DNA from 4 places in the Gordonia sp. NPDC057258 genome. Region 2 is predicted to be linked to each of the others. Evidence: predicted binding sites of a transcription regulator. Region 2 holds the regulator's gene; each other region holds the start of a gene.

Region 1 (5,737 bases), on a different contig from region 2:
GCCGGGCTCGGCGGGACCCGGGCGCACCCGGTACGGGATTCGACGAACGCACGGTGCTCATCGTGCCAGACCCCGGCCGGACCGCGGGGCACCCGTCACACCGCGCCGCGTCGGGTGTCGGCGGTGTCAGGGCCGACGGCCGAGACCCCGACGCCCGCGTCGCAGCGCCAGGTGGGCGGCGATGTAACCGCTCGCGCCGGTGACACCTCCGCCGGGGTGAGTCGACGCTCCGGCGAGGAGCAGGCCGTCGGCACCGGGGACGCGGTGTCCGGCGAGGTCGGGGGTGGGACGCCACATGAACATCTGGTCGATGGACATCTCGACATGCATGATGTTGCCGCCGATCAGGCCCAGCTCATCGGCCAGATCTCGCGGCGTCTGGACGTACCGATGCGCGACCGACTCGGCGAAACCGGGCGCGTGGCGGTCCACCTCGTCGACGACGGCCTTCGCGGCGCGGTCCGCCGCGGCCGGCCAGTCGCCGTCGGCCAGCCGGTACGGATGCCACTGTGCCCAGAGATTGATGACGGAGCGGCCCGGGGGCGCGAGCGTCGGATCGATCGCCGAATAGCTCATCGCGACCACGGCCGGGCGCGGCGGGAGCTCGCCCACCGACGCCGCGGCATGGGCTCGGGTGAGGTGGGCGCGGTCGGTGACCAGCAGTCCGAGAGCCGAATGGACGCCGTGCTCGGGCAGGTCGCCGGGCAGCCCCTGGTAGTCGGGCAGGCCGGTCGTCCCCAGGCGAACCGCCATCCCGATCCCGCTGCCCACGACGATGGTGCGTCGCCACCGGTCGATGACGCCCGCGTCGAAACCGCCGGCGGCGAGGAGGTCGAGCGTGGTGAGCACGTGGCAGGCGTGGATGACTGTTGCGGCACAACGGGATTGACCCGTGCTGGTGAGCACCCGCCAGTGGTCGCCGCAGCGGGCGACGGAGACCGCGGGGTCGCCGCAGGAGACACGGCCGCCGTCCTGGTGGATTCGGTGCACGAGGGCCTCGGTGAGTGCGCCGCTGCCCCCGATCGCGCGTCCGGGCGGGATTCGGTGCATGAGTGCGGCGAATCCGATCATCGGCGCCGTGCCCGGTGCGCTCATGGGCGGTCCGGACTGGGCGCCGAACCACGCGAGTCCCGCCTTGAGCTGTTCGGACTCGAAATACTCGTCGAGGAGGGAATCGCCGGAGGCCATCAATTCGGCGGTCAGGTTCAGCACCCGGCCGCCGCGCCGGCCGAACAACCCCGTGCGTGCCGTGGTGGCGGTGCCGCCGAGCCCGCCGAAGGCCCGGCCGAACTTCCCCATCGTCGCGGGTTGGTAGAACGCATCCATGACCGCCCGCGCCCGCGGCGTCCACGTCTCCACGAAGCGTCGATATGCGGCGGCATCGGCTGCACCACAGGCGTTCTCGATGGAAGCGCACGTCGCGTCGAGGTCGGTGCGGAAGACGATCGGCGGGGCGGTCGCGGTGGCCGGGACGAACGCCCACGGATCGCAGTCGATGTAGCGCAGGCCGTGCGCGGCGAGGTCGAGGTCGTCGAGAACGGGGGAGTGACGGATCATCAGATGCGACGACGACCCCCGGTCGACCCGATGTCCGGGGAACCGTTCGACGGTGGAGACCGCGCCGCCTGGGATGTCGTCCCGCTCGAGTGCCTCCACATCCCGTCCGGCCTGTGCCAGGTAGGCCGCGGCGATCAGGCCGTTGTGGCCCGCGCCGATGACGACGGCGTCACGCCGTGTGCCGTGCATCGTCAGCTCCCGGTACCGGCGCGGCGGGCGGCGGCCGGGGGTTGCAGTTCCAGGGGGAGCGGACGGCCGAGGAACGCGAACGGACGCGGATCGCCGGTGAAGGTGAAGTGGCGCAGGACGTCGGTGAAACCCATCCGCCGGTACAACGACCACGCGCGGTTGTCCTCGGCGGGGATCTCCGGGGTCGACAGCAGCACATGGCGTTCGGGCCGGTCGGCCAGCAGCCGGGCGAGGAGCCCCTGGCCGATACCTCGGCCCTGAGCGGTCGGGTGGACGTGCAGCTCGGTGAGCTCGAAGTAGTCGCGCGCGATCGCCTCGACCGTCTCGGGCGGTCGGCCCGTCTGGCGGAGTCCGAGCCGCAGCTGCTGGTTCCACCATTGACCGGTCGCGCCGGTGTAGCCGTAGGCGATGCCGACGAGCAGGTCGTCGGGTCCGAAGCCGACCGGCGGACCGACCCGGCGCCGCGCGGCCGGCATGGTCCGCGCCTCGTGTGGGGTCACCGTCTCGACCGCGCCCATCGCACGCCATCCGGGCCGCGCGATGTGTTCGCGCCAGAGCCCGGCCCGATGGATCTCCGTACCGCGCGGATAATTCATCGCGGTCACGTAGATCTCCAGGGCCGGCTCGAGCCAGGCCCGGGCGTCCTGGCCACTCAGGCTCACCAGGCGGATGGTCAACGGATTTCCGTTCTCTGCATCGTTCGTCCTGCGTCGTCGACCTGCAGACGAGGTCGGCTGCCGCTGGGGCGGGCCGCCCTCTGCCGGGGGCATCGCGTCGCAGGCCACTTCCGGGAATTGTCCTATCGATGATGCACACTCGGCAGGAATCGGCCCGCAGGTGGTGGCGTTGTACTCCCCGGCGGGGGTTTCGGGTCACAGATGTCTTGAACGCCGACGCCGGGATAGCTATATTGAACGTGTCGAACGGATGTTCGATGAATGTGCCTCCGCAAGCTGTTCGCGTTCATCCGACGACACGGTCCGGCGGCGGACGAGGGAAGCGTCTGCCGCCGGACACAGCCCATACGCACGAGGAGGACGACATGGCCAGACACCGCAGCGCCACGGCTCTCACCCACGCGGCGCCCGTCGACCCGGTGATGGTCGGTCGAGCGCGCGATCTCCTCGAGCGTGCACACGTGCTCTTCGACAATGCCGACGGCGTCGACGACGACGTCGAGCGGTTCCGTCAGCTGTACCTCGTTGCCCTCCGCGCCTCGGGCGCGGCCCTCGCCGTGCACGAACCGGTCGGGACCGTGCGGCGCAGGACGTCGAACGCCTGGACCCGCATCGGTGTGGTCGCCCCAGAGCTGGCGCCGATCGCCGCCCGGTTCGCCGCGCTGTCGCCGGTTCGGATGAAGATCGAGTCCGGGATCATCCGCACGATCGACCCCGACAGCGTCGCCGGCATGCGGCTGCTCGTCCTCGACTTCCTGCGTCGGGTCGAGACGATGGTCATCGCCTACGAGCAAGGAAAACTCGGTGCCGAAGCGCCGCAGATCGGCGCGACGGCGTGAATCCGGCCACACTTTGCGGTTTCTGGCACCGCCCGGTCGTCGGCAACAGCGAGTAATGGTGGTCGCGGTCGATTTCACCTCGTATCATGGGACGATATAGGCGCAGACGCCTTTCCGGTCGCGGGTGACCTTCGTCGGCGTCACGGATCAGTGAGAAGGAGGGTCGGTGCCACTTTCGGAGCACGAGCAACGCATGCTCGAACAGATCGAGAGCGCGCTGTACGCGGAAGACCCCAAGTTTGCGTCCAGTGTCAAGCGTCGGCGCCTTGGGAAGTCGAGCGGTCGTCGTCGCCTGCAGGCGGCAGCGGTCTTCGTCGTCGGCCTGGTGATGCTGGTCGGCGGACTCATCGTCAACATCAACATCGGCGGATTCCCGATCGTGAGCCTCCTGGGCTTCCTGGTGATGTTCGGGGCCGGCCTCTTCGCTCTCTGGGGAGACAACAACACCGCCGAGGCGGGCTCGTCGTCGACCAGGTCCGGCAAGAAGCAACCGGGGTCGTCCGGCGCCAAGCGCAAGCTGTCGGAGCGCATGGAGGAGCGATTCAATCGCCGGTTCGAGCAGGAGTGATCCGCTGATCCCGACTCCGCGTTCGTCGATCGGCTGACCGACTCCCGCAACTTCGCATACGACTGAGCCGCGTGCCTTCGGGCACGCGGCTCTTTCATGTCCTCGATCGCTCTCCAGAGCACGCTGAACGGGTTCGGGCGCACGGCCGACGGATTCGGGCGCACGATCGACGGGATCGGACGCCCAGTCGACGGTCCTCGCTCTTCTTTGCCGGCATCCCCACTTCTCCCCACCGGCGATCCCCACTTCTCCCCACCGGGACGCCCCACTTTGCCCCACTAGAGGATCTATGCCTGGATTTCCCGCCTCTCGAACCTCATCGGTATCTCTGATCACACGCTTGTTGCCCTTCTTTGCGCCCATGACGCGCCGGCGACACGCGCGTTCATCGTCATCTTGAGCTCCCTGAACTGGGAATTTGCTGTCAGTGAGTGAATGCGGGGGGCGGTGGGGGTGGAAAGTGGTGGAAAGTGGGGTACTGTGGCAGCACTGGGTGAGGCGAGATACGACGCGGAACCCGGTGGGCAGGAGGTGTCGACGTGTCCGTGCGATTCGTCGGTACCTACACGCCCAAATTGGACGACAAAGGGCGGCTCACGTTGCCCGCCAAGTTCCGCGATGCACTGGCAGGAGGGGTAGTGGTCACCAAAGGCCAAGATCACAGCTTGTCGGTGTACCGGACCGAAGAGTTCGACGCGATAGCCGCTCGGATCGTCGAGGCGTCTCGGAACGACCCTGATCTGCGCGCGTTCCAGCGGACGTTCTTCGCCGGTTCGGAAGAGCAGCGACCGGACGGTCAGGGCAGGATCAGTCTGTCCGGCGACCATCGCGTGTACGCGGGGTTGTCCAAGGAGTGCGTGGTGTTCGGCAGCTTCGATCACCTCGAGATCTGGGACTCGGCCGCATGGAACGAGTACCAGACGCGGCACGAGGAGAACTTCTCGGCCGCCAACTCCGCCGCGCTGAACGCGGTGCTGTAGCCGGAGGACCGGCCCGCCACACCGCCGAGACAGCAACACCAACGACAGCAACCGACCAGAAACCGACCGAAGAGACAGCAACCGATGGGCGAGTTCGGTGCCCAGCGGCTTCGGGTGGCACGAGGCCCCGGCCCGGTGGCGACCCTGGCGTACTTCCCCAACGCCAGGTGCGTGATCGGGTCGGGACCCCGCTCCATCCGACCGCCTGCTCTCGCCGACCCGAGGCATCCGCCCACCGCCGATACCGCATACATGCCGATGGGGGGTCTTCATCATGGTCGATGCCGAGGACGAACCGCGTCGGTCCGGCGAGTTCGGTCACATCCCCGTCATGGGTGCGCGCATCGTCGAACTGCTGACCCCCGCACTGGATTCCGACGATCCGCGCGTCTTCCTCGACGCCACGCTCGGCGCGGGCGGGCACAGTCAACTGGTTCTCGAGTCGTTCCCGAACGTCCGCGTGGTCGGCATCGATCGGGACGCCTCGGCACTCGAGATCGCCCGCGAGCGCCTGGCGTCGTACTCCGACCGGATCTCGCTGCACCAGGCCACCTTTCACGAGATCCGTGACGTGATGGACGCAGCGGGGGAGTCGGTGATCGATGCCGCACTGTTCGATCTCGGGGTGTCGTCGATGCAGCTGGACCAGGCCGGACGCGGTTTCGCCTATGCGGTGGATGCGCCGCTCGACATGCGCATGAACTCCGACGACCTGCTCACCGCCGCCGACGTGCTCAACACGTACTCGCACGGCGAATTGGCCCGCGTGCTCTCCGATTACGGGGAGGAGCGCTTCGCCGGCCGGATCGCCTCGGCGGTCCTGCGGGAGCGGGACAAGGAGCCCTTCTCGACCAGCGCGCGTCTCGTCGAACTGCTCTACGACGCCATCCCGGCCGCCACCAGGCGGACCGGCGGGCACCCGGCGAA
Region 2 (5,737 bases):
CGATGCGGCTAGCCCGGAGACACGGGACCGCCTCCTGCGACGCGGGATCGTCGCCCTCCTCGACCTCGCGATACCTCCGCTGCACAAGCGGATCGCCGGCTCGCTGAGTCCGGTCGAACGACTCGCCCTGAGCCAGAGCCCGTACTCGACCACCGAGGCACTGCTCGCCGACTGCACCCGACGGGCCATTCGGGACACGGTCGCCGACATCGACGACGCAGAGCTCGCCGCGGTTCGCTCACCACAATCCTTCTCGGCGCTGCTCGAACGGATCCGGCCACGGGTCGCCGCGGCCGCACCGGACTACTTCTCGCTGGCCGTCGCAGCCCTCGAACGGATGTCCCCGCTGCGGGCGGCGATCGACCGGCACGCCGGTTCGCTGGCTGCCGACGACGTCGCCGAACAGGTCGCCCACCTCGTGTTCGACGGATTCGTGGCGGCTACCGCGCGACGCCACCTGGAGAATCTGCCGCGCTATCTCGACGGCGCGCAAGCACGTCTGGAGGCACTACCCGCGTCCGCAGCACGCGACCAGGCCGGGGTGGCCGCCGTCGATCGCGTCGTCGAACGGTGGGCCCAACGCCTCGAACAGGTACCCGAGCACCGGCGGGCGGTGGTCGACGACGAAGCGCAGTGGCTCGTCGAGGAGTTGCGCGTGGGGCTGTTCGCCCAGCGTCTCGGCACCGCGTTCCCGGTGTCGGAGAAACGGGTCCTACGAGCTCTGGACCGACTCGGCTGACACGGGTTCGGCGAGCGCGCTCCCGGATCCCGATGCCGCCTTCAGGTCGTCGATCTCGCGCTGGAAGTCCTCCACCGAGTCGAACGACCGGTACACCGAGGCGAAGCGCAGATACGCCACCTCGTCGAGATCGCGGAGCGGGCCCAGGATGGCGAGTCCGACCTCGTTGCTGGGGATCTCGGCCGATCCACTGGCGCGCACCGTGTCCTCGACCTGCTGGGCGAGCTGCGCGAGCGCGTCCTCGGCGACGTGGCGGCCCTGACAGGCTCGCCGCACGCCACGCATGACCTTCTCCCGGCTGAACGGCTCGGTCACGCCGTTGCGTTTGACCACCGCGAGCACGGCGCTCTCCACGGTCGAGAACCGGCGACCGCACTCCACACAGGAGCGACGGCGGCGGATGGCCTGCCCTTCATCTGCGACACGCGAGTCGATGACCTTGGTGTCGTCGTTCTTGCAGAAGGGGCAGCGCATCGTGTCCTCACGCAGGTCGCGGGACGCTGGAACGCACCCGAAGCGTGCGCCCCGCCGCTTGTCGGCCGGCCCCTGTGACATCGAGGATACCGCCCGGCCTCAGCGGTACCGGGGGGTGAGCAGGGGCTGGCCCACCTGCAGCGCGCTCGACCCCAGATCGTTCATCGCGACGATCTCGTCGATCACGACCTCGCGCGGCATCTCGGGTGCCACCCGGCCGGCGATCGAGCTGAGCGAGTCCCCCGAGCGCACATGGACGACCTCGGAACTCACGGCGGACGGTGTCAGCGAGTCCGAGTAATTCTGGCCGACGACACCGAACACCCACACGACGAACGCCAGCCCGACACCGGCGAGGAGCGCGACCGCGGTGCGGCGGCGGCGACGGAACACCGCCGCGTCGGGCCCGACCGGGCCACGTCCCCGGACCCCGACCGGAGAGCCACAGTGGGTACCGCCCACCCGCGGGGTCACCGGCGATGCCCCCCGCGGCCGGGTGCCGGCCGGCCGGTTGTCGACCGGTCGGCCGCCGTCGGACAGCGGGGCGCGGGTCCGGACGCGATCGGCGCGGTCGGTGCGCGGCCGGACGGCGTCGGGACGGTCGGTGCGGACGGGAGCGACGAGAGTGGCGGTGCGCATGGTGCCCTCCGGTGTTCGGGTGTCTGGGATCGTGCGGGTGTGGTGTTCGGTGTTCGAACATCGATCAGATGTTCGATGCACTGATGTTCGAATTTGTAGCACGACGTCCCGACAAAGTCTCGCGACACATCGAACAAATGTTTGAGGTGCCGGTCGCACTCCGCTAGGCTCGGACCCGGCGCAAGCCATCTACCAGCACGTTCCGAAGACGAGAGGAACCGAACATGAGTGACACCGGCGATAGGCGCGGCCGAGCGCGGGGCGCCGACGACGAGGCCCCGTTCGACGCCGCCGCCGCCGAGGCCTCACTCACCCCGCGACAGGCCGGGGTCCTGGAGGTGATCCGCCGCTCGGTGCGCGAGCGCGGTTATCCGCCGAGCATCCGGGAGATCGGCGACGAGGTCGGCCTGGCCTCGACGTCATCGGTGGCCCATCAGTTGCGGACGCTGGAACGCAAGGGGCTGCTCAAGCGCGACGCGAACCGTCCCCGTGCGGTCAACATCGCCCCGAGTGACACCCCGTCGCCGGACACCCCGACGGCCGGCCAGCTTCCCGAGCCGACCTTCGTGCCGGTTCTCGGCCGTATCGCGGCCGGCGGTCCGATCCTGGCCGAGGAGGCCGTCGAGGACGTCTTCCCACTGCCCCGTGAGCTCGTCGGCGAGGGATCGCTCTTCCTGTTGCGCGTCGTCGGCGAGTCGATGATCGACGCCGCGATCTGCGACGGCGACTGGGTCGTGGTCCGGCAGCAGAACGTCGCCGACAACGGCGACATCGTCGCGGCCATGATCGACGGCGAGGCCACCGTGAAGACCTTCAAGCGTCAGGGCCCGAACGTCTGGCTCATGCCGCACAACGAACTGTTCGATCCGATCCCGGGCAACGATGCCGTCATCCTCGGCAAGGTCGTCACCGTGATGCGGCGAGTCTGACCTCTCCACCGACCGAACCGTCGAGCACCGCCGCGGCCGCCTCGCGCGCCGCGGCGGGATCCGAGGTGGACAGGGCAGCCTCGGCGGCGGCCCGGCAGTCCGGTGCGGACACCTCGCCGAGCCGGGCCCCCACGGCCGCCGCAGCAGCCGGCGCGCTGGACAGCGAGGTGACCCCGAGACCGACGAGCACGCAGGCGAGGTTCGGATCGGCGGCGGCCTCGCCGCACACCCCGACCGGCTTTCCCTGACGTGCACCCGCTGCCGCGACACCCGCGATGAGGCTCAACACGGCCGGTTGCCACGGGTCGGTCAGTCCGGCGAGATCGGCCGACATCCGGTCGGCCGCCATCGTGTACTGGGTCAGATCGTTGGTGCCGATGGACACGAAGTCCACCTCGGCGAGGACGGCTTCGGCCAGGATCGCCGCCGCGGGCACCTCGATCATCACCCCGGCGACCAGACCACGGCCGCGGACCTCGGCGGCGAAGGTGCGCGCCTCCGCCGGCGAGGCGATCATCGGCGCCATGACCCACGGCGCGACGGCCGACCCCGACGCGGCCTGCGCGATCGCGTCGAGCTGATGCGCGCGGATCTCGGGGTGCGCCAGCGCGATCCGATCGCCCCGCACGCCGAGCGCTGGGTTCGATTCGTCGGGATGGGTCACGAACCGGAGCGGTTTGTCGGACCCGGCGTCGAGGGTGCGGATGACCACCTTCTGCCCGTCGAACGCATCGAGCACCTCCCGGTAGATCGCGGCCTGCTCGTCCACCGACGGTTCGTCGGCACGCTCGAGGAACGCGAGTTCGGTGCGGAAGAGCCCGACGCCCTCGACGGGGTACCCGGCCGCGGCGCGTGCCGACGATCCGTCGGCGACGTTGGCGAGCACCGCCACGGCCACCCCGTCGGCGGTCTGCCCCGGACCGGTCCAGCCGGCGACGAGTGCGGCATGCCGCCGATCCTCGTCGACGCGAGCCCGGGCCGCCTCCGCATCGGGCTCCACCTCGATCCGCCCGGTGCTGCCGTCGACGAGAACGGTTGTGCCGGGCTCGATCTCGTCCAGGTCGGCCACCGCCACCACGCACGGGATCCCCAGCTGGCGCGCGATGATCGCGGTGTGGCTGGTCGGTCCGCCGAGGCGGGTGACGAGGGCGATGGTGCTCGTGGGGTCGAGGCCCGCGGTGTCGGCGGGCGCGAGGTCGTCGGCGAGCAGGACCGACGGCACCTCCGGAGTGGGCACACCAGGTTCGGGTAGGCCGAGCAGTTCGGCGAGGACCCGGTCGCGCACGTCGTTGAGATCGGTGACCCGCTCGGCCATCAGTCCGCCGAGCTTGGTGAACACCGCCGCGAACTGTTCGGTGGCCGCGACGGCAGCGGCCTCGGCGGGGGCGCCCTTGCCGATGAGCGCGGTCGCGGCACCGATCCAGCCGCGGTCCTCGGCCAGGCCCGCCGTCGCGGCGAGCACCTCGGCCGTCACCCCGGTGTTCTGCGACGCGCGCGTGCGCAGCCGCGCGGCGACGGCGCCGGCCGCGGTGGCGAAGCGCGTGACCTCGTCGGCGCGCCGTTCCTCGGCGATCTCCACACCGACGCCGAGCTTCTCCGGCGAGTGGTCGGGTCGCTCGCCCGGCCACAGCGCGGGACCGTGGGCCAACCCGCCGACCACCGGGGTTCCCGTCAGGATCTGCGCCATCGTCTTGCCTCTCACTCGACTACCGATGTGACCACCGTTACAAAAAGTGCTTGACTTGTCAACACAAACAGGCGTAAACACAATTACTACAACATCCAATCCCACACGCCTCAACAAGCGGGTTGGTCGAAACCGGAGATCGGAGCGGTGTGTACGCCGAGGAGAGACAACAGGCGATCGTCGACGAGGTGCGACTCGCGGGGCGGGCATCCGTGGCCGCGCTCGCCGAGAAATTCGACGTCACCAGCGAGACCGTCCGACGCGATCTCGCGGTACTGGAACGCGCCGGACATCTCCAGCGGGTCCACGGCGGCGCCGTGCGCGCCGAGATCATGCGCACCCTCGGCGAGCTCGGGATCGACGAACGGGAGTCGAGCCAGATCGAGCAGAAGACCGCGATCGGCCGGGCGGCCATCCGGTTCCTGCCGCCCGACGGCGGCTCGGTGCTCTTCGACGCCGGCACCACCACCTACCGCGCGGCCGAGGCGACCGCTCCCGATCGGAGGCTCACCCTGTTCACCAACAGCCTGCCCATCGCCGGCCTGCTCGCGGGAACCCATCCCGACGGTCTCCATGCCCTCGGCGGACGCGTACGCGGTCTCACCCAGGCGACCGTGGGCGTCGACACCGTGGACGCGCTTCGCCGACTGCGCGTGACCACCGCCTTCATCGGGACGAACGGCCTGAGCGAGGCCCACGGGTTGTCGACACCCGACCCCGACGAGGCCGCGGTCAAGGCGGCGATGGTCGCAGCCGCGCAACGGGTCGTGGTCCTTGCCGACAGCTCGAAGATGGACCGCGAGGACCTCACCTCCTTCGCCGGACTCGACGACGTCGACGTCCTCATCACCGACTCCGGGATCGACCCGGCCTATTCGGCGGCCCTGTCCGCGCGTGGCGTCGAGGTCGTGATCGCATGATCGTCACCGTCACCGCCAACCCGAGTCTCGACCGCACCCTCGAACTCGGCGCACCGCTCGCCCGCGGCGAGGTGCAGCGCGCCGGCGTGGTCCGCACCGAGCCGGGCGGCAAGGGCGTCAACGTGGCCCGGGTCGTCGCGGCCGCGGGCCTGGCCACCCGCGCACTGCTCCCGGCGCGGCCGGGCGACCCGCTGCGGGCCGCACTCGACGACCTCGCACTCCCCTACGACGCCGTGCCGGTCGACGGCGAGGTCCGGTCCAACATCACCATCGCCGAATCCGACGGGACGACCACCAAGATCAACGCACCGGGCGTCACCTTGACGGGCCCGGACCGCGAGGCGCTCGT
Region 3 (5,737 bases), on a different contig from region 2:
AGGCCGCCCCGCGGCAGAACGTCGTCGTCGAGGTCGGCGGCCGTCGCGTCGAGGTGTCGCTGCCCGGCGATCTCGCCCTCGGTGGCGGTGGCGGCTCGGCCAACGGCGTCGTCCGCAAGAAGCCGAAGGCACGTTCGCGCAAGAAGGGTGGCGGCGCAGCCGTTTCCGGCGACGCCGTGGCAGCTCCGATGCAGGGCACCGTCGTCAAGGTCGCCGTGGAGGAGGGCCAGGAGGTCGCCGCCGGCGATCTGGTCGTCGTCCTCGAGGCCATGAAGATGGAGAACCCGGTCACCGCCCACAAGGACGGCGTCGTCACCGGCCTCACCATCGAGGCCGGTGCTGCCGTCACCCAGGGCACGGTGCTGCTCGAGCTGAAGTAAGACACACCGCTCCCTCGCTGCCTGAGGTGCGAGCGCCCCTGCTCCCTGAGGTGCGAGGAGCGCAAGCGACGAGCCTCGAAGGGCGGGCGTACAACAAGGCAATGCAACCAGTCGAGATCAACGCCGGGACGTGGTATCTGCGTGCGCTTCGTGCGGACGAGCGGATCACCGACGTCCCGGCGTTGTCTCATCTCGAGGTCGACGACCCCGCCGCGTACGTCGCTGCGGCGCAGCGTGACTGGGAGTCGGAGACACGATTCGTCTGGGCGATCTGCATCCCCACCACCGGTGAGCTCATCGCCCTGATCGGGGTCACGCCGAACGGCTCGTCGGGCCGCCTGTGGGGCGAGGCACGCGACGGCTACGACGAGGCGCTGGACACCGCCGTCGGGCCGGTCTCGAGGTTTGCCGAGGGTGCACTCGGTCTGGTTGTCGGGCAAATGCTGTCGCGCGGGATCGGCTGAGACGCGGAGTCAGCACACGACCATTCGTCGTACCCGGGGCGATCTTCGTCCATTCGGCGATCTGCGCGCCGCTTCAGATGACCCAGGTCTTGCTCACCGCCGAACGTTACGGTCAGCAATCTCCGCAGGTCGTCTTGATCCAGGAAAGGTCGTACCGGGTTTCTCCTCGGTCGCCGCAGAATTCGCATACGGTGCTCGACTCGTCGGTTGTCGCGTCGACCAGGAGCTCGCAAAGGCTCCACGTGAAATCGTCGACCGAGTTTCCGTAATTGAGGTAGCAGCGCAAAACCCCGAACTTCTCTTTGATCTGCGCGTAGGTGAAGTCGTCGGTGACGGCTGAGAGCCGGCGATGGAGGCGAACCAAGAGCGGATACCAGCCGGCGTTCACAGTGCAGCCGACTGCCGGGGACGCCATCGCGGCGGGGAGTCGGACGGGTTCGGGCGCCATCAGGCGACGCCTCGCTCGGCCTCCGCGGGCCCCTCGAAATCCACGCCCGTCAGTGGGCTCATCGAGTCGATCGCAGACGATGAATGGCGGTGTCGATGGGAACGGCACATCTCTCCGGTCTCGCGCACGATGCCCGCGCGAGCGCCGGCCTCGGCCGAATCAATGAATTCTGCGAGGGCTTTCGAGTTCACCATGTCGCCTCCTCTCGGTTCGGCCGAGTTGACCTGTCGGCTTCCGTCACCAGAATGCGACGCGGCACCGACATCCACCACAACGATCGCCGTCCGATTGCGACGAGTCACCCCACGATTGATGTCACTGGCCCCGAGTAGGTTCTCGGCGTAGGAATGGACGACCGAGACAGAACGTCAGGGAGGAGGTGCCGCGTTGGGCACGTTCACGAACGATCACTGGATCGACTCGTCCGGCGAAGGCTCCGATCGGTTCACTCGGATCATCGCCGAGTTGCAGGAGCAGTCGCTGATCCCACACTCGACATCCGGCGAATCAGCCAGAGCTCTCGCGTGGGAGTTGGTCGACCGGCGCGATCGGATCGCCGCCGAGTTGTGGGACTGCCGGACATCGGGAATCTCTGTGCCGGTTGGGAAGACGGCACTCCGCTTGGCATCCGGAGCGCTCTACGACGCCGAGCAAGCGGTGGTCGACGAACTCGTCTCGCGGATCCCGGCGAGAGCGGTTCATGAGCGGATGAACTCCGCCGCCTACCTGGCAGCGGATATCGACGCTGCGACAGCCGAGGCCGCAGTGCTCGACACACATGAATCCGTCGGTCGGGCAACGCAGCACGAGGCCACCGATACCGAACTGCTCGGCGATCCCGCCGACTACGCCGGAATCGACCCCATCGAGGACGTGGCGATTCCACCCCGGATCGAATGGACCGAAGCCGACCGCAAGGCCGTGCTCGACGAGGCCATCGGAACGTACGGAATCGCTGCCGGCGAGTGGTACTCGGTGGAATGGCCGCCGACGGAGGGCTCCCTGTGGGACCCCGGATACCTCGTCACCTCGGACTGGGAGCCATGCGACGAACACGCCGACGATCCGGACAGTGACGCAGCACTCGACTGTGTCCGATGCGAAGACTCGGTCACCACTGAGGTCGAAGCGATGGCCGTCTGGAAGTTCACGACCAGGTTGACTCACCACCGAATCGGGTTCGACAGCAACGGTTCTCTGATCGTCGATCGGGTGGCGGAGGAGATCGACCCGACATTCGAGGTACGCGAGATCACGCAGGACCCACGCCTGATCCGCATCGGCCTGCCACGCGGACATCGCTGACCTCGATCTGAGGATGACCTGTCGGTGCGTCGTGGTTGCATCATCGGATATTCGAAGGAGAAACAAATACACCCTTGACTCGAACATATATTCGAGTATCGTGGAGGTATGTCATCGGGGGCGGGGGCCGGGTCCACTACATCTGTGGACCCATCACAGGAGTCGGTCGAGCCGCGCTTTCGTCCCGACCATGAACTCTCCGCTGCCGAACTCGTCGAGGTCCTCAACCACTGCGCGGGTTTGGCGGCAGCGTCGGCGCATCGAATGATGGTCGTTGCCAGCCTCATTCACGACGAACGCGAGATGGACTACGCGCAGCGGCGCGCCGAGACGCACAGCGGCGAACTCGACTCCATCGAAGCCTTCGAGCACCTGTCCGCGCGGGTGGCCGCTGGTGAGAATCCCTACGAGCAGTTCGGGCCCAACGGTCTCGAACAGGCCATCGCCGAAGTCGGTGCCACCCTCACCGTGACGCCGGCCGAGGCGAAAGATCTCATCGAAGCCGGCGACGCACTGCGCTACCGACTCTCCTTCACCGGACACGCACTCGCGTGCGGTCGAATCGACAAGCGCCGCTTCCTCATCGCCCTCAAACGCACCGACCTCATCACCGACGACGAAGAGATGCAGACCGTCGACGCCCATCTCGCCGAGGCGATCTTCGCCCGCGCACCGATGTCCACGGCCCGGTTCACCGCCATGGTCGATTCCATCGTCGCCAAGTGGGCACCCGACGCGATCCGCCGACGCAAGGAGCGAGTGAAATCCGACCGCAAGGTGACCGTCACCCCCGACCGGTTCACACCCGGGCAGTCCCGGATCTCCGGCACGCTGCCCACTGCTGATTCCGCCGAGTTCGACGCCCGCCTGACGGCGATGGCCACCGCGGTCCACGCCGGTGACCCTCGAAAGTTGGCCAACCGCCGAGTCGATGCTCTGAAAGCGCTCGCGCGGGGCGAAGCTTCTATCGCGTGCGAATGCGACGACTGCCGACCTGCCGCAATGGACATTGAAGCCAACACCACCGGCGACGTCGACGCAGCGACAGTGGACACCGCCGACCACACGACTGAGGCACCCGCGCGCCACTCCGGGAACGATGACACCGACACCCCGGACAGCGACACGGTTGTCGCCGACCCTCCGGGTCCGGACGCGTCGCCGTCGTCATCGCCGGCGCCGCGCGCGACCTTTCACATCGTGGTCAACCTGTCGACCCTGATCGGTCTAGACAACGACCCCGCATTCCTCGACCGCCACGGCATCCTCGACGCCGACACCGCCCGGCAGCTGCTCGCCGAAGCCCGACGCACCTACATCCATCCCGCACCGAACCCCGCCGCGCCCGACGCGCCACCGGTATCGCCTCCCGAGGCGGACAGTTCGACAACGCGGTACACCCCGTCGAAGAAGCTCCAGGCCCTGGTGCGTGCCGGCGAACTGTGCTGCACCTTCCCCGGCTGCAACGCCCCGGTCTGGCAGATCGACCTCGACCACACCGAACCGTTCGACCACACCGACCCGCGGCGCGGCGGCCCGACCGATGCACGCAACCTCGCTAGTCGCTAACAACACCCCTTCCGGTGGCCGGATCAGGCTGCTTCGTGCCTCTGCTCGCAGTGTCTTCGTCGTCATCGACGGGCTTCACTGGAACTGCGCCGGAGAAACGGCCACCGGCCATGGGCGTATCGAAACGGGTCTGTCTCCGCCGTGAATGACGGATCGTTTGGTCAGGGCAGGGCAACCTATTTCGACGCCGATGGTTCCGGGCGCACCTATATGGCTGGTGTAGGTCCGGGGCGAGACGAAGTCGGAGCCCGGCGCCGGCACCGCGCGCGAGTGCGCCTTGAAAATAAAGTAGAGAATGTCCTCAAAAATATCGTCAGGCATCCTAATACGGTTCACCATCTTGCTAGCCGGACGAGTGCATCCGCGTGATACCAGCATGCGGATCCGTCATCCAGGCGAACAGGGATAGATCCCAAACGGTCGGGTTTGCCGATCACATAGCCAAACGCTGGCACCGCCGCTGCGTGCCGTGCGCGCACGATGACTTTGTCCCCGTAGCGCCAGCCGTCATGTCTCTCCGTGATGTCAGGAACCTCCCCTCAGTCCGTGTGTCGTTCCTACCCGGTGGGCACTGCGGCAGGAACGACACACGGGGTGGCTACGCGCTGGTCGACAGATATGTCGTGTGGGTTCGCATGCATGCCGCGAGGCCTTCGGGGCCGAGTTCGCGCCCCAAACCGCTCGCTTTGATACCGCCGAATGGCGCAACCGGGTCGAGCATGTAGTAGTTGACACCTACCGTGCCAGATTCGATCTGCTCGGCGATCTGGATACCGTGAGCCTCATCTGCGGTCCACACGGTGCCGGCCAACCCGTATGCCGAATCGTTAGCGATCTGAACCGCCTGACCGACGTCGTCGTATGGCATCAGAGCGAGTACCGGTCCGAACACTTCTTCTTGCGCAAGGGGACTCGACGGATCAACATCCGAGAAGAGGGTGGGTTGTACATACCAACCACGATCGAGGTGGGCCGGCCGACCGCCGCCGGCAACAACGCGAGCGCCGTCGTCCTTGGCTCTTGCGATGTGTGCCTCCACCCGGTTGCGGTGCGCATCAGTGACCAGTGGCCCGACCTGTGTACTCGGATCAAGTGGATCGCCGATGACAGCACCATTCACGAGTCCGGCGAAGACCTCAAGCGACTCGTCGAACCTGTTGCGAGGGACAAGAATTCGGCCATTCAGCACACAGGTCTGACCGTTATTCAGTAACGTCGCCTGAAACAGTCCTTCGATGTTCGCAGTGAGGTCAGCATCGTCGAGGATGATCGCTGCCGACTTTCCCCCGAGCTCGAGGGTCACTGGGCGGAGTAACTCACCACAGGTCTTTGCGATTTGGCGGCCGACGGTGGTCGATCCGGTGAACGTGACCTTGTCGACGTCTCGGTGTGACACGAGGTAGGAGCCAGTGCTCGCCCGCCCGGGAACGATGTTGACGACTCCCGCGGGTATGTTCGCGGCGGCGACCGCTTCTGCGAAAACATAAGAGTCCAAGACTGTTTCCGGGCTGGGCTTCACCACCACGGTGCAGCCAGCGGCCAACGCAGGCGCCACCTTCAAGGCAGTGACC
Region 4 (5,737 bases), on a different contig from region 2:
TGGTCCATCCTCGCCGCCGCGCGGCCCAGCAGTGAACGGACGGTGCCGTCTTTGCCGGCGCACGCAGCGCCGATCGCCGACGCCGGCATCGCGGCCGACGCATCGTCGAAGGCGGACTTCCCGGTCCACAGAGCTCGTGTCTCCGATGAGCATCGAGCCAGCGCATCGCCCACGCCGGTGATGACACCCAGCTCCTCGACACCGAACCGCTCAGCCATACAAACCCCCGAGTTTGCACCGACAACGACGTGGCGGACCGCCACGACGAACAACCTAGTACAGCATCACCGGACTATGCGTTCGCCATCCACAATCACGACGCTGCGAGTATCTGGATCAGGCTGGTTTCGACGCCGCTGCGTCCTGGCGGTTGATGCCCCATCGCGGGTGGAGCGACACTGCGGTGTCGTAGCGCGGTCGGGGTGATCACGTCGATGACGCGGACGCCGTCGACCATCTTCACGTCGTAGAACCAACCGGGGGCCTCCTTGGCGCGGTTGTGCAGGACGCAGGTTCCATCAGCGTTTACCGCGCTCGTCGGGCCGTGGCGCCGATGCGGTGTGGCGTGGTCGATCTCGACGATCGGTGCACCGCAGTAGGGAGTCCGACACCGTTGGTCACGCATCCGGATGAAGTGGGCGAGAGCGGTTGGGAAAGCTCGTGCCCGTGACTCCATCGCCACCAGCGCGCCATCGGACGGTCTCGCGTACAACTTCCGCATCGTCGAGGCGGTCTCCCCCTCGGGCGACACCGAATCGGCCACCAGCAGCCGCGCGATCGTCGCCGGGATCGGTCCGTATCCGTGGACGTCGGCGGCCGAATCGTCTAGGCCGAACAAGGACCGGTCGGACAGAACGACATTGAGCGCGATCGGTGTCGGCTCTGCGACAGCGCGTCCGGTGACACGTTCGACCAGGGTGTCGGTCATGACCTGTGCATGATTTCGGTCGTCCTGTCCGACAACTGAGTCGGCGTGCTTCTTCAACGCGGCGTACACCGCGATCCCGTCCGCCATCGGCAGCAGCACCGACAGTTTCGTCATCAGATCCGGCGCGGGTCGCACACTGACGCGGCGGTCCTTCTCGGCCTTCGATTTACGTGCCACCACCGCTTCGGAATCGAGTTCGTACGCATGGCGCTTGGCCGATGCTTCGATCTCGCGGTCGGACACCCCCACCAGAGCTGCGGGATCGGCGCAGATCCGGCGGTCGATCTCCTCACGCGCTTCACGTGTCAGATAAGCGGTTTCGCGTACCAGGATCGTGGCCCGCCACTCGGTGAGCACACCGGAAGTCAGTGCCGCCATCGTATGGGGCATCTCGTGCGCCAGGGCGCGGGCGAATCCGAGGCACTGGCTTCCCTTTCGGGGCGAGACCTTGCGCGCCAGACCGATCTCGGCGGCGAGTCCGCGACCGCGCCGGCGCTCCGGTACGTTCCGTGCTGCTTCGTCGGCTGCGCGCAGCGCGTCGAGATTCGCGGTCTCACGCACCTGGGCCGCCGTGCATGCCGACTTGATCTCCTCGAGCAGAGTGAGCCGATCCACCGACTCCGCCTCCTCGAGACCCACGGGCATTGCCGACAGCCCACCCACGATGGACCGTAGATGCTCGGTAGCCAAGAGGCCAGTTGCGTCTGAAGCGACGTCGTACATACATTCGATGGTACCGGAAAAGCAGCACATGATGGTGCACTTTCCACAAGGCGGACGCCAGATTTGCACTTAGCCATTGAGTTAAGCGATGGGACCTGCAACACTTAGCCACATGGCATACAGTTCGGTCGCACTCGACGAGATCTTCGGCGCGCTCGCCGATCCCACGCGTCGCGCCGTCGTCGAACGCCTGGGGCGTGGGCCGGCCAGCGTCGGCGAGCTCGCCGAACCCTTCCCCATCACCCTGCCGTCGTTCATGAAGCACCTGCGCGTGCTCGAGGACAGCGGGCTCGTCTTGACCAGAAAGGTCGGACGCACACGGATGTGCACCCTCGACAGGCGCCGTATGCGCCGTCTGTCGACGTGGCTCGAACATCAGCGCACCGTGTGGACCGAACGCACCGACCGTCTCGAAGACTTCGTGACCGACACCGAGGAGACACCATGATCGACCCAGAACTCGACCTGACCCTGCACCGGGTGATCGGTGCTCCGCGACAACGCATCTGGGAGGCGTGGACCCAGCCGGAGAAATTCGCCAAATGGTGGACGCCGGCTCCGACGGTCACCCGCGTCGACCGCCTCGAGCCCGAACCGGGCGGTGGGCTCGTGACCCGGATGAGCGACGACGGAACCACTTTCGTACCACACATGGATGCCGTCTTCCTCGTCGTCGATCTCCACGAGCGCCTGGTGTTCACGAATGCCGTCGACAGTTCGTGGCGCCCTGCCGAACCGGCTCCGGTCCCCATGACCGCCGAGATCTCTCTGGCCGAGCACGCAGACGGAACCGAGTACAGCGTCGTCGTGCGCCATCGGAGTCCGTCCGATCGTGACCGCCATGAGGAGCTCGGGTTCTACGACGGCTGGGGTTCGGTCACCGCTGCGCTCGCCACCCTCGTGGAAAGCAGAACGTCCTGACCCGGAACTAGTCCCGCGTCAACGCCGCCAGGAACATGGCGTCGGTGCCGTGGACATGCGGCCAGAGTTGAACGTGGGGTCCGTCGCCCAACAGGTCCGGGCCGAGCTTGCCCACCGTCACCAACGGGCGGGCGTCGAGTTGGCGCACACCGTCTGTCGACGCCAGGACGTCGGCCACCACCGCCGTCGTCTCCGCCGGGTGCGGCGAACACGTCGAATAGACCACGATGCCACCGGGTTTCACCAGGCGCAGCGCTTCGGTGAGGAGCTCCTTCTGTAGGACGACGAGTTCGTCGACGTCGGCAGTGGTCCGGCGCCAGCGGGATTCGGGTCGTCGGCGCAGCGAGCCCAGGCCCGAGCACGGAGCGTCGAGCAGGATGCGGTCGTAACCGGCGTCGAGCCCACTCGACCGGGCGTCGGCGACATGGATGGTGACCGGGAGGTCGGACACGACCTTGCGGATCAGGCCGGCGCGATGCTCGGACACCTCGACCGCATCGAGTCGGGCACCGTCGATCTCGGCGAGCGAACCGATGAGTGCCGCCTTCCCGCCGGGGCCGGCGCAAATGTCGAGCCACCGCCCACCGTCGTCGGCGACCTCGGCCACGGTCACCGCACGGGCGATCAGCTGACTGCCCTCGTCCTGGACACCCGCGTACCCCTCACGGATCGCGGCGACGTCGCCGGGATCGCCGCCCGGGAGGTACACGCAGTACGGGGAGTAGTCGCCGATCTCCCCCTCGCTGGTGAGGGCGAGTTCCTCGGCGGTCATGAACCCCGGACGAGCGACGAGATGCACTGGCGGTCGCTCGTCGTCGGCGGCGAGTGCCGCCTGCAGCTGTCCCGCCGAACCACCGAGAGCGTCGCGGAACACCTCCGCGATCCAGCGTGGATGTGCGTACTGGAAGGCGAGATAGCCGACGAGATCGTCCGCGGGCGACGGTGCGAGCTCTTCCACCCACATGTCCTCGTCCTTCTGGGAGACCTTGCGCAGTACCGCGTTCACGAAACCGGAAGGCCCCATCCCGTTTTCGGCGCGCACCAAGTCAACCGACGTGGAGACCGCCGCATGTGCGCCGACCCTCGTCCGCAACAGCTGATAGGTGCCGAGCCGCAGGACGTCGAGCACCGTGCCGTCGATGTCGGCGACCGGCCGTTTCGCGGCGGAGGAGATCACCGCGTCGAGTAGACCCTGGGCCCGCGCGGCCCCGTAGGCCAGCTCGGTGGCGAAGGCAGCGTCTCGTCCCTCGATCTTCCTGTCGCGCAGCATCTTCGGCAGGACGAGGTTGGCATACGCGTCGCGTTCGCGTACCGCGCGGAGGGTGTCGCGGGCGGCCACGCGCGCGGGATCGAGGTCCTTCTGCCGGAACTTGCCGCTCATCCCAGGACCGTCCCGTCGGTCAGGCGCGCGCCACGAGCCCAGTCGGCGGCGGGCATGGGCTTCTTCCCCGGCGGCTGTACGGTGCCGAGTCTCACCGGCTGCGAACCGGTTCCGACGAACACCGCCTTCTTCGTGACGGCGAGTGCACCGGGCGCCAGGGCGCCGTCCCGCACCGCGTCGGGCAGACCGGGATCGTCGCCCGACGCGACCGACACCGGCCCGACCTTGATCCGCGCGTCGTCGAGGCTCGTCCACGGTCCGGGTGCGGGCGTGTAGGCGCGAACCAGGCGATCGATGATGTGTGCCGGCAGTTCCCAGCGGATCCGCGCGTCCTCGACCTCGACCTTGGGCGCATGGCTCACCCCCGTGGTGGGCTGCGGTTCGGGGGCGAGTTCACCGGCCTCGAGGCCGTCGAGCGTGGACAGCAACAGTCCCGACCCGGCATCGGCGAGACGCCCGAGCAGATCACCGCTGGTGTCGGTGGGTCGGATGGTCTCGGTGAGCACCCCGAAGACCGGACCGGTGTCGAGACCCTTCTCGAGCCGGAACGTGCTGGCCCCGGTCACCTCGTCGCCGGCGGCGATCGCGGCCTGGACCGGAGCGGCACCGCGCCAGGCGGGCAGCACCGAGAAGTGCAGATTGATCCAGCCGTGCTGCGGGAGGTCCAGTAGTCCGGGCGGCACGAGCCCGCCGTAGGCCACGACGGCACCGCAGTCGGGAGCCCAGCGCCGGAGCACGTCGTCGACCTCCGGCTCCGACAACCGGCGCGGGGTGATCACCTCGAGCGCATGCTCGTCGGCGAGTTGCCCGACCGGTGACCGCATCACCTTGCGGCCGCGGCCGGACACGGCGTCGGGACGGGTGATGACCCCGACCACCTCATGCGATGGCGAGTCGATGAGGGACTGCAACGACGGCACGGCGACCTCGGGGGTCCCGGCGAAAACGATGCGCATTCATCCGATCGTAGGCGGGTCGATCTGCACCCGGATCGGCCCGGTCTGTCGATGTGTGTTGCGGCGCACCTGGCCCGCGACGAGCGCCTCGGCGAGGAGCCGTCCGTGCTTGCGCGGCAACCGCACCAGGATGCGATCCATCTCGTCGTCCGCGGCGGCCTCCCACTCGGCACTGCCGGCCGGTGGGCGGACGCCGGGCGGCAACGGCACCGGGCCGAGAACATCGGCGTCGGAGGGTAACTCGAGGTGCTCGACGAAGTCGGTGATCACCCCGGTCGGCCCGTCGACCGAGGCCATCGTCACCGCCGGGGGGAATCCGAGTTCCACGCGCTGTTGCAACTGGATCGAGGCGAAACCCACCGGGTCCCAACGGATCAGGGCCTGCACGGGTGCGAGCGCCGAATCGGCGACGATCACCACTCGCCCACCGTCACCGTGCGGAGTCACCATCGCGGCGAGCGCCATCCACCGCCGGACCGCGTGCTCTTCGGCACGCAGGTCGGCCCGGTCGAGCTGTGCCCAAGTGTCGACGACGATCGCGGCGCCGTATCCGCCCGGGGCCACCGGCTCCGCGCCTGGCGTCGCGACGACGAGCCGTGCGCCGGGTTCGATCTCGTTGAGGATCGTGTTGCCGCCGCTGGTCAGCACCGGCACGCCGGCGAAAGCACGTCCCAGCTCCTCGGCGGTCCGGCGCGCACCGGTCACCGTCGCGCGCACCGAGGTGTTGCCGCACTCCGGGCAACGGAAGGACCGTTCGGGCCGTCCGCACCATCGGCAGCTCAGTCGTTGGTCGGCATCGAGCTGCAGCGGTCCGTGACAGGCCCGGCA

What was found. The regulator LexA, encoded in region 2, represses DNA repair genes until DNA is damaged. The targets are predictions, from matches to a motif close to CGAACANNTGTTCG.
Region 1: a site for LexA is predicted at 2,667-2,680, ahead of ACFUEJ_RS05935 (SAV_6107 family HEPN domain-containing protein). Genes of this name have one in related genera too.
Region 3: a site for LexA is predicted at 2,678-2,691, ahead of ACFUEJ_RS17410 (DUF222 domain-containing protein). Genes of this name have one in related genera too.
Region 4: a site for LexA is predicted at 1,645-1,658, ahead of ACFUEJ_RS16610 (DUF222 domain-containing protein). Genes of this name have one in related genera too.

Annotation. Positions count from the first base shown of each region.
Region 1 is NZ_JBHUXZ010000005.1:118,259-123,995, reverse strand. Features, by position in the region: gene ACFUEJ_RS05950 (LppM family (lipo)protein) at 1-61, opposite strand, end outside; gene ACFUEJ_RS05945 (phytoene desaturase family protein) at 127-1,746, opposite strand; gene ACFUEJ_RS05940 (N-acetyltransferase) at 1,749-2,423, opposite strand; gene ACFUEJ_RS05935 (SAV_6107 family HEPN domain-containing protein) at 2,789-3,262, shown strand; gene ACFUEJ_RS05930 (DUF3040 domain-containing protein) at 3,429-3,830, shown strand; gene mraZ (division/cell wall cluster transcriptional repressor MraZ) at 4,370-4,810, shown strand; gene rsmH (16S rRNA (cytosine(1402)-N(4))-methyltransferase RsmH) at 5,085-5,737, shown strand, end outside.
Region 2 is NZ_JBHUXZ010000007.1:119,157-124,893, forward strand. Features, by position in the region: gene hrpA (ATP-dependent RNA helicase HrpA) at 1-739, shown strand, start outside; gene nrdR (transcriptional regulator NrdR) at 713-1,213, opposite strand; gene ACFUEJ_RS07745 (LysM peptidoglycan-binding domain-containing protein) at 1,313-1,852, opposite strand; gene lexA (transcriptional repressor LexA) at 2,077-2,781, shown strand; gene ACFUEJ_RS07755 (phosphoenolpyruvate--protein phosphotransferase) at 2,759-4,468, opposite strand; gene ACFUEJ_RS07760 (DeoR/GlpR family DNA-binding transcription regulator) at 4,618-5,388, shown strand; gene ACFUEJ_RS07765 (1-phosphofructokinase family hexose kinase) at 5,385-5,737, shown strand, end outside.
Region 3 is NZ_JBHUXZ010000027.1:2,968-8,704, reverse strand. Features, by position in the region: gene ACFUEJ_RS17435 (acetyl/propionyl/methylcrotonyl-CoA carboxylase subunit alpha) at 1-380, shown strand, start outside; gene ACFUEJ_RS17430 (GNAT family N-acetyltransferase) at 482-844, shown strand; gene ACFUEJ_RS17425 (hypothetical protein) at 957-1,292, opposite strand; gene ACFUEJ_RS17420 (hypothetical protein) at 1,292-1,486, opposite strand; gene ACFUEJ_RS17415 (hypothetical protein) at 1,680-2,597, shown strand; gene ACFUEJ_RS17410 (DUF222 domain-containing protein) at 2,706-4,166, shown strand; gene ACFUEJ_RS17405 (hypothetical protein) at 4,242-4,487, opposite strand; gene ACFUEJ_RS17400 (aldehyde dehydrogenase) at 4,765-5,737, opposite strand, start outside.
Region 4 is NZ_JBHUXZ010000024.1:48,807-54,543, forward strand. Features, by position in the region: gene ACFUEJ_RS16605 (hypothetical protein) at 1-218, opposite strand, end outside; gene ACFUEJ_RS16610 (DUF222 domain-containing protein) at 314-1,573, opposite strand; gene ACFUEJ_RS16615 (helix-turn-helix transcriptional regulator) at 1,764-2,099, shown strand; gene ACFUEJ_RS16620 (SRPBCC domain-containing protein) at 2,096-2,572, shown strand; gene ACFUEJ_RS16625 (RsmB/NOP family class I SAM-dependent RNA methyltransferase) at 2,580-3,953, opposite strand; gene fmt (methionyl-tRNA formyltransferase) at 3,950-4,909, opposite strand; gene ACFUEJ_RS16635 (primosomal protein N') at 4,910-5,737, opposite strand, start outside.